Regions from separate parts of the Paraburkholderia sp. SIMBA_027 genome, predicted to be linked through region 1. Evidence: riboswitches for the same ligand, from Rfam matches in the RefSeq annotation. Region 1 holds a riboswitch; the other holds the start of a gene.
What was found. Region 1 has a riboswitch for glycine ahead of gcvT (glycine cleavage system aminomethyltransferase GcvT). Riboswitches for the same ligand answer to the same signal wherever they lie in the genome.

Region 1 (5,857 bases):
ATCTGGCGCTTGAAGTCGTCCTTCACCGCGAGGTAGGCGGCGTGCGGGCCGCCGAAGCCCATCGGCACGCCGAAGCGCTGCGAGTTGCCCACGGCCACGTCCGCGCCCCATTCGCCGGGCGGCGTGAGCAGCGTGAGCGCGAGCAGGTCGGCGGCGGCGATCACCGCGCCGCCCGCGGCGTGCACGGCCTGGGCGAGTTCGCGGTAGTCGCGCACGTCGCCGTTCACGCCCGGATATTGCAGCAGCACGCCGAAGGCGTTCGCCTGCGCGGCCTCGGCGGCGGGGCCGACCTTCACTTCGATGCCGATCGGTTTGGCGCGCGTCTGCACGACTTCGAGCGTTTGCGGCAGCACGTCGTCGGCGACGAAGAACACGTTCGACTTCGACTTGCCCACGCGCTGCACGAGCGTCATCGCTTCGGCGGCGGCGGTGCCTTCGTCGAGCAGCGATGCGTTGGAAATGGCGAGGCCCGTCAGGTCGACGATCATCTGCTGATAGTTCAGCAGCGCCTCCAGACGGCCTTGCGAGATTTCCGGCTGGTACGGCGTGTAGGCCGTGTACCACGCCGGATTTTCGAGCACGTTGCGCAGGATGACGGCCGGCGTGTGCGTGTCGAAATAGCCCTGCCCGATGTACGAGCGGAACACCTGGTTCTTGTCCGCGAGCGCGCGCAGCGCGGCCAGCGCCTCGGCTTCCGAGCGCGGCTGCGAGAACGGCCCGAGCGGCAGCGTCTCGGTGCGGCGGATCTTCGCCGGAATCACCGCGTCGATCAGCGCCGCGCGCGACGCGAAGCCGAGCGCGTCGAGCATCGCTTGCTGGTCGGCCGTGTCGGGGCCGATGTGGCGGGCGGCGAAGGCGTCGTGCGCTTCGAGCGCCGCGAGCGAGAGAGCCGTGGGCGAGGTGTTCATCAGACGATCCGGGTGTTCGAGCTTCATGAGGTTTCCTGCCGGCGCGGGCGGCGCGTCGCGTAGTGCCGCGATGCCGCCGCGCCTGTGCGTTGGGACGGGCCTTCTGCGAAAGCCGTCCCGGGGTTTAGGCGCCGATGGCCTTCTCGTAGGCGGCGGCGTCGATCAGCGCGTCGAGCTTGGCGTCGGCGGCCGGCTTGATCTTGAAGAGCCACGACTCGTAGGGCGCGCCGTTCACGCCTTCGGGGGCGTCGACGAGCGCCGAGTTCGATTCGACGATCTCGCCCGAGACCGGCGCGTAGATGTCCGAGGCGGCCTTGACCGATTCGATCACGGCGATGGCGTCGCCCGCCGTGACGGCGCGGCCGGCTTCGGGCAGTTCGAGGAAGACGATGTCACCGAGCGCTTCCTGCGCGTGATCGGTGATGCCGACGGTCAGCGTGCCGTCGGCTTCGGTGCGGATCCACTCGTGCGATTCGGTGTATTTCAGATCGGCCGGGATGCTCATGGTTGCTCCAGTGCGTGGTTCGTTTATGACTTGAAAAGAGGGTGGGCGTGCGCGCCGGAATCCTTGCGGATCAGGCGACCAGCACCTTGCCGTTGCGCACGAACGGCAGTTTTACCACGCTTGCGGGAAGGGCTTTGTCGCGGATCTGCACCTGCACGACGTCGCCCGGCTGCACGCCCTCGGGCACGCGCGCGAAGGCGATGGATTCCTGCATCGTCGGCGAGAAGGTGCCGCTCGTGATCTCGCCGTCGCCGTGCGGCGTCAGCACTTTCTGGTGAGCGCGCAGCACGCCGCCGGCCTTGCCGTTTTCCTTCTGCAGGATCAAGCCGACGAAGGTCGAGCGCGTGCCGTTCGCTTCGAGCGCGGCGCGGCCGACGAACTCGCGCGGCGTCTTCAGGTCGACGGTCCAGGCGAGGCCCGCGTCGAGCGGCGAGACGCTGTCGTCCATGTCCTGGCCGTAGAGGTTCATGCCCGCTTCGAGGCGCAGCGTGTCGCGCGCGCCGAGGCCGCAGGGCTTCACGCCCTGGCGTTGCAGCGCGTCCCAGAACTCGCAGACGGCGGCGGCGGGCAGCACGATTTCGAAGCCGTCTTCACCGGTGTAGCCGGTGCGCGCGATCATCAGCTCGCCGAACGGCGTGGCGTCGATCTTCGCGGCGTTGAAGGGCTTGAGGATTTCGGTGGCGCTGCGCGAGGAGGGCGCGACGGCCCAGACTTTCTCGCGCGCGTTCGGGCCTTGCACGGCGACGATCGCGAGATCGCGGCGCGGTGTGATGGTGAGGCCGAAGCCGCCTTCGGCGTTGAGCTTCTCGAACCAGGCGATGTCTTTGTCGGCGGTGCCCGCGTTGACGACGGTGCGGAACGCGTCGTCGGCGAAGTAATAGACGATCAGGTCGTCGATCACGCCGCCTTCGGGGTTGAGCATGCAGGAATAGAGCGCCTTGCCGGGCGTCGTCAGCTTGGCGACGTTGTTGGCGAGCGCGTGGGCGAAGAATTCGCGCGCCTTCGCGCCCGAGAAGTCGACGACGCACATGTGCGAGACATCGAACATGCCGGCGTCGGTGCGCACGGCGCGATGTTCGTCGATCTGCGAGCCGTAGTTGACGGGCATGTCCCAGCCGCCGAAATCGACCATGCGGGCGTTCAGCGCGCGGTGCGTGTCGTTCAGCGGAGTGCGTTTGAGTTCGGTCATGAGGCCTCAGGCGGTCGCGAGGGTTTTCGTGCGACTCCGGGGGAATGTCCCGCCGGAATTCGAGCGAAAACGAAAAAGGCCATGCAGGACTCGCCGCAGGCACGATGCCCGTGGTCGGTTCTTGCATGGCCCCTCTGTCCTCGGTACCTGAGAGATTGCGTCGATCGACGCGCGCCCCTTCGGTGGGCAGCCTGAACGCCAGGGTTACGATCCCTCCGCCGTTCTACTGCCGCTCTCCAGAGTTGCGGACCTGAGTGCCGTCTCGCGCGTCTCGCACGCGGGTGCGAAACAGGCGAAGCAGCGGTCCGGCGCGCACGGTCCTTTTGCCTGAGAGTTTGTGGGTTGCCCCTTCGGCGGCGGCGTTGCGATTCGAAATTGACTCGACTCGCGAACGTCGCGCTCTCCCGGCGCGCGCAGCGATTGTGCTGGACGCCGGCGGGCTGTGTCAATGCGGAAAAATTAGGCGCACCGTGGCGGCGGAACGGGAGTGGAACCTGCGCCAGCCGGCCGCGCGTGCTGGCGGGCCATGCGCCGAACGCCGCCCGGCAAGGCTTGCGCGCATGCGGCCCCGAAAGAACCGCTCGCGCGCGACCGCGCATGCGCGCCAAAAAAAGAAACGGGCCGCGCGAGGCGGCCCATGTGATCGCGGTGGTTTTGCGCGGGCTTATTCGCCGATGGCGCGCGCCGCCGTATCGAGCTCCTGGTTGAGCACGTGCTGCTCGTCGCCGGAGATGCCGCCGCCGTGCTGCGCAGCCATGTCGTGCGCCTCGCCGCGGATCGTGTCGAGGCGGTGATGCAGCGCGGCGCCCTGCGGCGGCGGATAGTAGCCCTGGTTCACGCGCGCGTCGATGCGGCGCCCCAGGGTGTCGATGCGGGCGTCGACCTGATGCAGGCGGTCGACGGCCAGTTCATGCGGATTCGAGCCGGAATGCTGCGCGGGCGGGGTGACGACGCATGCGGCGAGCGTCGAGATCAGCGCGGCGGCGCAGCTCAGGCGGATGGCACGGTTCACACAATTCAATCGGGTCATTGAGACTCTCCTTGTTGTCGGTCCGGGGCGGGCTGGCGCGCGCCACGAACCCTGCACCCCGGAAGATGCAGAACGTTATCGCTCTGTTTCTGGCGTTGTTCGTCGGCAAACGCGTCGCGCGCGCCGTGCGATGACCGCACGGCGGCGCAGACTTGTAACCGTTTGTATGGACCTTTCAGACGCGTCGGCGGTTTGCAAGCCGCGCGGCCTCGCCGGGCAGTCGGTTCGCGCGAGGTTCGCGCTGCGTGCTCACTGAGCGCGCGTGAAGGCGATCGTGCGGCCTTCCTCGGCGCTGCGCATCGCCAGCTCGACGATCGTCATCACGTCGACGGCGTCCTGCGGACTCACCGGGAACGGCGTGCCCTCGCGGATCGCGGCGGCGAGCGCGCGGTACAGGTCGGCGTAATTGCCCGCGGCGTTGGGCACGTCGCGGTCGGACTCCTGGCCGTCGTCGGCCATGACGTGCAGTCGGCCCGCTTCGTTGCCGTCGCCGAAACCGGGCTGGCCGGGGCGCAGGCCCGCCTTCAGCTGGTCCTCCTGGGTATCGAGCCCGTTTTTCAGGTAGCTGCCGCGCGTGCCGTGAATCGCGAAACGCGGCGCGTACGCGGCCAGCGCGCTCGCGTGCAGCACGGCGTCGAGGCCGTCGTAGCGCAGCACGAGGTGCGCGTAGTCGGGCGCGCTGGCGTGGTCGCGGCGCGTGTGCACGAAGGCCGTGACCGACTCGGGCGCGCCGAACAGCGCGAGCGTCTGGTCGATCAGATGCGGCCCGAGGTCGTAGAGCAGGCCGCCGCCGCGCGTCGCGTCCTCGCGCCAGCGCTGGCGCACCTGCGGACGGAAGCGGTCGAAGTGCGATTCGTAATGCGTGACGCGGCCCAGCTCGCCGTTCGCGATCAGCTGCTTGACTGTGAGGAAGTCGCCGTCCCAGCGACGGTTGTGGAACGGCGCGAACACGAGGCCGCGCTGCTGCGCGATGGCCGCGAGCGTGCGCGCTTCCTCGGCGGTGAGCGTGACCGGTTTGTCGACGAGCACGTGCTTGCCGCGCTCCAGCGTGCGGCGCGCGAGTTCGTAGTGCGTGTCGTTGGGCGTGGCGATCACGACGCATTCGATCGCGTCGAGCGAGAGCAGCGCGTCGAGATCGGGGACGATTGCGGCGTCCGGATAGTCGGCCTGCGCACGCTCGGCCTGGCTCGTGGCGATGGCGGCAAGCGTGACGGGCAGATTCGCCGTGCCGCTATGGGCGATCACGGGTGCATGGAAGGTCTGGCCGGCGAAGCCATAGCCCATCAGGCCGATTTGCAGCGGTGCTGTCATGTAAGCGCGTCCTCTTTCCAGCGTGGGAGCGGCACGGCGGGTAGCGATGCCGCGGGTGGCGGGAGCCCGTTATTGTGGCACGCACGACGGCGCGCGTGGCGGGGCGCTGCGGGGACGGATCGGCGTGCGGCTGGATCGGCTGGTCGACGCGGCGTGTCGTTGTGACACGACGCTGTGACCTGATGCGCGCGGGATGCGGCGTCGCGCCGTTAGCGGGGCGGCATCGGCGCGACACCGCATCGTGTTAACATCGCGGCTCTCGCGTGAAGGGCCGCCGCGCCATGAGCATCGTCTGCATCATGCGCAGGGTTTGCGCCGCACGCTACCCGGCAGTACCACCCGTTTTTCCAATCCAGCAACGATGTCCGCAGGCCTGAATCCCGCCCAGAACGAAGCGGTGCGCTATCTCGACGGTCCCTGTCTCGTGCTCGCCGGCGCGGGCAGCGGCAAGACGCGCGTCATTACGCAGAAGATCGCCCATCTGATCGAAGCGAAAGGCTTCGAGCCGCGCCATATCGCCGCCGTCACCTTCACCAACAAGGCCGCCGCCGAAATGCGCGAGCGCGTGGGCAAACTGCTCGAAGGCAAGACGCTCACGACGCCCGGCAAGGAAGGCCGCAAGGTGCCGGCGAACCAGTTGACCGTCTGTACGTTCCACTCGCTGGGCGTGCAGATCCTGCGCCAGGAAGCCGAGCATCTGGGACTCAAGCCCCAGTTCTCGATCATGGATTCGGACGACTGCTTCGCCATGATCCAGGAGCAGGTGGGCTCGACCGACAAGGGTTTCATCCGCAAGATCCAGTCGATCATCTCGCTCTGGAAGAACGGTCTCGTCATGCCCGAGCAGGCGCTCGCGACGGCGTCGAACGAGGACGAGCATCAGGCGGCCATCGTCTACCGCAACTACATGGCGA
Region 2 (5,857 bases), on a different contig from region 1:
CTTGCCATCAGACGTTCGCAAGATATCGCACAAGCGCCCGCGCATCAGGCAGGTCGCGGCTGCGCCTGAGGACAGCATTACCCACTTCTGCCAGAGGTCAGCATCAACTCTCTCGGACAACACACGCAAGCCCGATGTGGCGGCGAACGCCGCATGGAGCTGCCCGACCAGATCGCGTTGCGACGGATGGCGCGCACCGACAATGAGCTTGTCCTGATTGCCCATGTGCACGATGCTGCCGTCCTCTGCGCTCGACGCCGCGATATACGAGACGCCCCCCAGCACACGCGCTCGACCATAGCGACGGTCTAGCGTGTCGTACACCGCCATGCCGTTCAGCAGGGGGAGAATACCGGCTGCGCCGGCTAGCGCGGGCGCCAACGAATTCAGGGCGTCGTCGAGGTCGTACGCTTTGCAGGTGAGCAAGACCAGGTCGTAGCCCGGCCTCACTGCGTCCGCGGCCACCGTACGGACCGCCGAAGAGAAGTCCCCCAATGAGCTCGATACACGCAATCCATCGCGCATCAACGCTTCAGCGCGCCGGGGACGCACCAGGAACGTTACATCAGCGCCGGCCTGGATCAAGCGGGAGCCATAGTAACCACCCAGTGCGCCAGCGCCAAGGATAAGAACTCTAAGCCTTTCATGACGGTTGCTCATATTGTCTGCCATCGAATGTCCCGCTCTGCGTGATATGTGGCGTGGTGCCCGGTCCCATTCTATGAGGGCGAACACCGCTATAGATGAGATACTACTATCAAAGTAGTATCTCATCTATAAAAACGATAGGGGCCCGTAGTTACCGTACTTTCGCCGCTGCTGCGGAAAGACAAAAACCCGATAGACCGAGGTGATGTCGATCTGCCACTGCACTTGCAGGCGACTGACTTGCAAATGGGAGTTTCCGAACTCTATCCGGGCGAGTTGTGGCAAAGCACGCTCTGTTGGCAAACGGCAATGTTGCCATTCGCTCAATCTACACCGATCATGGAGGAAACGGCCTCCGCGGTTGCCGCCGACAAAGTCCAGCCCAGATGACCATGTCCCGTGTTGTAAAAGACACCAGGGCGCCTGCCACGACCCACGCGCGGCAGCATGCTTGGCAGCATCGGTCTCAGTCCTGCCCATGGAATAACTCGCGAAGTGGAGACGACAGGGAAGTATCGACGCACCCAATTGATCAATGGTTCGATCCGATCCGAACGAATATCCCGGTTCACGCCGTTGAACTCTGCTGTGCCCGCAACCCGGAACCGGTCTGTCCCAAGACGGCTGGTGACGATCTTCGCGCGGTCATCGAGGATGCTCACCCAGGGAGCGCTGCTCCGACTCGGTTCATCATCCAGATGTACCGTGATCGAATAGCCCTTGACTGGATAGACGTTCACATGATCGCCCAGCATCGCAGCGAACCGGCGACTGCCGACGCCGGCACAGATGACGATGCGATCAAAGACTTCGCGTCGTTGGTCGGAAGAAATCAAAATCTTGCCGCAGTCCACGGATTCGACGCTGTCGATTGCCGTGTCGTAGTGAAATTGCACACCGCGACGCTCGCAGGCCGATGAAAGCCCTCCGGTAAATTTGTGGATATCCCCGGACGAATCCGACTCAGTGAAAAATCCTCCTTGAAAGCGGCCGTGAAGAGTCGGCTCGATTGCGCGCATCTCCTCCGGCGTCACTGGGCGACGATCCAGCCCCCCCGCTCGCAGCAAGGTATTCACGCGCATTGCTGCTTCGTGCTCCTTGCGCGTTGCATAGAAGTGCAAGATTCCGCGCTGCTCGAGATCGAACTGGATGCCCTCGCGCTCCGCAATGTGGAATAGGTGTGCGCGTGCAGCGATCGCAAGCCTCACAGTTTCAATCGTGTTCGCTTCGTATCGCGGGATGTTTCCGAGAAACTCGGCAATCCAGCCGTACTTGTGTAAGCTTGGCCGCGGATTCAGTAGCAGCGGTGCGTCGCGTGTGAACATCCAACGCAGTCCTTTGAGGACAGTGGCACGGCTGTTCCATACCTCCGCATTGCTGGCCGAGAGCTGGCCACCATTCGCGAAGGACGTCTCCATTGCGGCATAGCGATGCCGCTCGAAGACACTGACGCTATGGCCGTGATTCGAAAGGGCATAAGCGGTAGTGACGCCGGTAATACCGGCGCCAATGATGGCGATTCGTGACATGTTCTGGTCCAGATTGTATTGAGCATCGCCAGCGATATGTGTCGCCGACGCGGATGCCCCATCTGTCCGTTTACCTGAGAGTTTCGCCACTGTCCCTGTTGCGTTACGGCGGTGGCTCCCCTTCGGTGGGCGCACGAGGCGCCGCTCTCCAGAGCGTCCTCGCATCACGGTCCTTTTGCCTGAGAGTTTCCGGGGCGGTTGCTCCATCGGCGCCGCTCAATCGAGCGGTCTCTCCCGTGATGCACGAATACAACGATTGCAAAACTACCATGACATGCATCGGACAATAGCTAGGCTCACCGCTTGACGCGGACACCCCGATGCATCTTGTCGGAGGAGTGGATCCTTCCAACGGCAGGAGTAGTACGCCCTGCATCGCCAACGCGTGAGGCAGCTGCTCCACTCACGCCAATCCTGTGCAGCCGTTCGAATTTGCGAGACATTCCTCTGCAAAGTGACAGGTCGGAACTCCCTTTCGACAAATTGATCGGTGCCAACCTGAACGTGCGCTCCGTTATCTGCCCCGGTCGTGTGCACACCCTATGAACGACTGCGTCGAGACGCGCACTGACTTCCTGATCGCTCGAGCCTTTGGTTCCGCCCTGCCATTCTCGATAGACGCGTGGCAACGCACTTGCGCGCATTGCCACGCGCCACCAACGAGTTGGTGTGACGAGCTGATCGAGAGATAGCGACCGTCACGAGGGCATCGTCACCCCCGCTTTTACTGCTATCAAGGTAATACTTTAGGCTGACGCCAAAAAATGTAATTAATAGCCGGCCCCAGACGACACCTTGCCGCCAGGTCCACTCACGCCAGCGTTACGTGCGTTCTCTTGTGCGACGACCGAAATGATATCGATGGCTTCCTGTACCTGCTGGCGAGTTATGTTCAGATAAGGAATGGCGCGTACGCCATCTGCGCCGGACGGCAGTACATACAGACCCTTGTCGTAAAGACGCTCGACGAATGTTCCAGCGGGAAGCGAAGAGACGCCGAAACGCACGATGTTAGTTTCGATCGCGGAAACATCGAGCGAAATGCCAGGCAGACCTGCGATACCGTTGGCGAGCATTCGAGCATGCTCATGATCTTCCTGAAGCCGTTCACGATGATTGCGCAGTGCATGCAGCGCACCTGCCGCGATAATCCCGGCTTGGCGGAAACCACCGCCGATTTGCTGCTTGAAACGACGCGCGCGAGCAATGAAGTCACGGGAGCCAGCCAGCGCTGAGCCTACCGGCGCACCGAGGCCTTTCGAGAAGCAGACGCTGACCGAATCGAAGTGGCGGGCGTATTCGCGCTCGGGAATCCCGGTGGCAGCTGTCGCATGCCATAGCCTCGCGCCGTCCAGGTGCAATGCGAGCCCGCGCTGTCGGCCAAGCTCGCAGACAGCCTGAAGTCGCTCGATCGGCCACACCTTGCCGCCACCGATGTTGTGGGTGTTTTCCAGACACAGCAGCTTGACCGGTGCGGGAATCGTGTTGGGGAAGAACCGATGCGACACGCCGAGTGCATTCGACACGTCTTCCGGGGTGAATACGCCGCGCACGCCGGGCAGCAGACGCGGGAGCACTCCAGAGAACGCCGCCGGCGCACCGCCTTCAAGAATGTAGACATGGGCATTTTGATCGAAGAGCACGGCATCGCCCGGCTCGGTGTGCGCCCGGATCGCGACCTGGTTGGTCATCGTGCCCGTCACCATGTAAACGGCATCTTCCTTGCCAAGCAGTTCCGCGACTTCTCGCTCAAGTGCTTTGACGGTCGGATCGTCGCCGTATACGTCGTCGCCGACTGGTGCGTTGGCTATGGCGTCGCGCATGGCCTTGGTAGGCTGGCTGCAGGTGTCGCTTCGCAGATCGATCATAGTGTGCTCCCGAATCAGGTGAATAGTGAGCACAGCTTCAGCCACATACCGGCCGGGGATTTGGACAAACTTGCGGATTTACTGCCGAGCGATACCCGGCGGCACGCCGAAGAAGCGACTGAATTCCCGACTCAAATGCCCTTGATCGCAGTAGCCGACCTCAATGGCAACCTGCCGCAGCGGCACCCCCCGAAGCACAAGGTGCTTAGCCAGCGCGACTCGGCGTTGCACAAGGTACGCATGGGGCGCGACCCCGACTGATTTCTTGAACTCGCGCAGCAGGTGGTAAGCGCTCATCCCTGCTACCTGGGCGATTACGTCGAGCGACGGATTATCCACAAAATGGGCATCGATATAGTCACGCGCCCGCCTCACCGCCCCTGGCATTGCTCCCCCGATGGAAGGCCGACGAGCTGTAGACGCGTGCCTCAACACGAGTTGGGTCATCGCGGTTGTCAGTCGGGATGTCTTTTCAAGCTGGCTCGCGTCGTGAGATTCCGAGCAAATGTGTGCGGTGCGAAATAGCAACATCGTATCCGGGTCATCCATCACGACATCGGGAAAATGCACGGACCGCTGCGGTGCGCCGTCCGCGTCTCGCACCAGGCCGAGCAGAGCTGACGCGGACACGTACACCATGCGGTAATCCCAACCGCCCTCAATTGCCGGACGCCCTTCATGCAGCTGACCGGGATTGATCACGCAGATCGCGCCTTCCGGCATGATTAACCGTCGACCGCGGCCCTCGAGAAATGCCTGTGCCCCGCGTTCAATCACGCCGATCGCGAACTCATCGTGTGCATGCGGCGGAAACCGATGGGTGCGATAGCTCGCAGTCATCAGTTCAGCATCCGCGAAGCCAGGCTCGCGCCAAAATTTTGCCTGGTTTGATCGGGACGTATGTCCAGTACTCATGTTCGTGCCCCATAGTCAGTGGTGGCCAACGATCATCCAGCAGAAACGAGGCACCGGTGCATTCGCGGCCTGCCATGTGGCGCAGACCGGACGCAATGATTGTAGCTACATCTAAATAATCTTCAATCTTCCAAATTATGCACCTATGACGCTGCCAATTCGTTCCGCGAGTCCCGATTTTGCACAAAACCGCAATTTTGTCCATCACCCGGCACGAGGAAGCCGCGAGGATGCTTGGCCGGCCACGCGTCGACGCGCATGTGCAACTCAACGATCCGTAACGGAACGTCCCGATCAGGGCCTGGCGCCTCCCCCCGCTGGTCCGTGTTGAGGACACTCTTCGTCCTGCGTCCCTCTAATCTCAAGCGAGACACTCCATGAATCATGCTGACCTTGAACATCTGACGACGTCGTTCCCCTATCGACGCAAGTATGACAATTTCATCGGTGGAAAATGGGTTCCGCCCTTGGCCGGTGAATATTTCACCAATGTTTCCCCAATCACAGGTAAGCCGCTGTGTGACGTACCGCGCTCTCAGGCAGAAGATATCGAGATGGCGTTGGACGCCGCCCACGCTGCCAAGGGAGCCTGGGCGGCTATCTCGCCTGCCGAACGCGCACTCGTTCTGCATCGGATCGCCGACCGAATGCAGGACAACCTCGAACGTCTCGCCGTTGCGGAGACGATCGACAACGGCAAGCCCATTCGTGAAACGCGTGCCGCCGATCTACCGCTCGCGATCGACCATTTCCGCTATTTCGCAGGATGCGTGCGGGCGCAAGAAGGTACATTGGCCGAGATCGATCAGGATACCGTCGCATACCATTTTCACGAACCGCTTGGCGTCGTAGCACAGATCATCCCCTGGAATTTCCCGCTGCTGATGGCGGTGTGGA

Region 2: another riboswitch for glycine. It lies ahead of SB764_RS34470 (D-amino acid dehydrogenase); the one in region 1 lies ahead of gcvT (glycine cleavage system aminomethyltransferase GcvT).

What each region holds. Positions count from the first base shown of each region.
Region 1 is NZ_JAWRWY010000006.1:422,981-428,837, forward strand. Features, by position in the region: gene gcvP (aminomethyl-transferring glycine dehydrogenase) at 1-935, opposite strand, end outside; gene gcvH (glycine cleavage system protein GcvH) at 1,033-1,413, opposite strand; gene gcvT (glycine cleavage system aminomethyltransferase GcvT) at 1,484-2,602, opposite strand; glycine riboswitch at 2,727-2,852, opposite strand; glycine riboswitch at 2,909-3,019, opposite strand; gene SB764_RS14530 (hypothetical protein) at 3,267-3,614, opposite strand; gene SB764_RS14535 (oxidoreductase) at 3,882-4,943, opposite strand; gene SB764_RS14540 (UvrD-helicase domain-containing protein) at 5,305-5,857, shown strand, end outside.
Region 2 is NZ_JAWRWY010000026.1:60,991-66,847, reverse strand. Features, by position in the region: gene SB764_RS34475 (2-dehydropantoate 2-reductase) at 1-672, opposite strand, end outside; gene SB764_RS34470 (D-amino acid dehydrogenase) at 972-2,177, opposite strand; glycine riboswitch at 2,239-2,330, opposite strand; glycine riboswitch at 2,335-2,424, opposite strand; gene SB764_RS34465 (threonine aldolase family protein) at 2,948-4,045, opposite strand; gene SB764_RS34460 (AraC family transcriptional regulator) at 4,124-4,885, opposite strand; gene adh (aldehyde dehydrogenase) at 5,338-5,857, shown strand, end outside.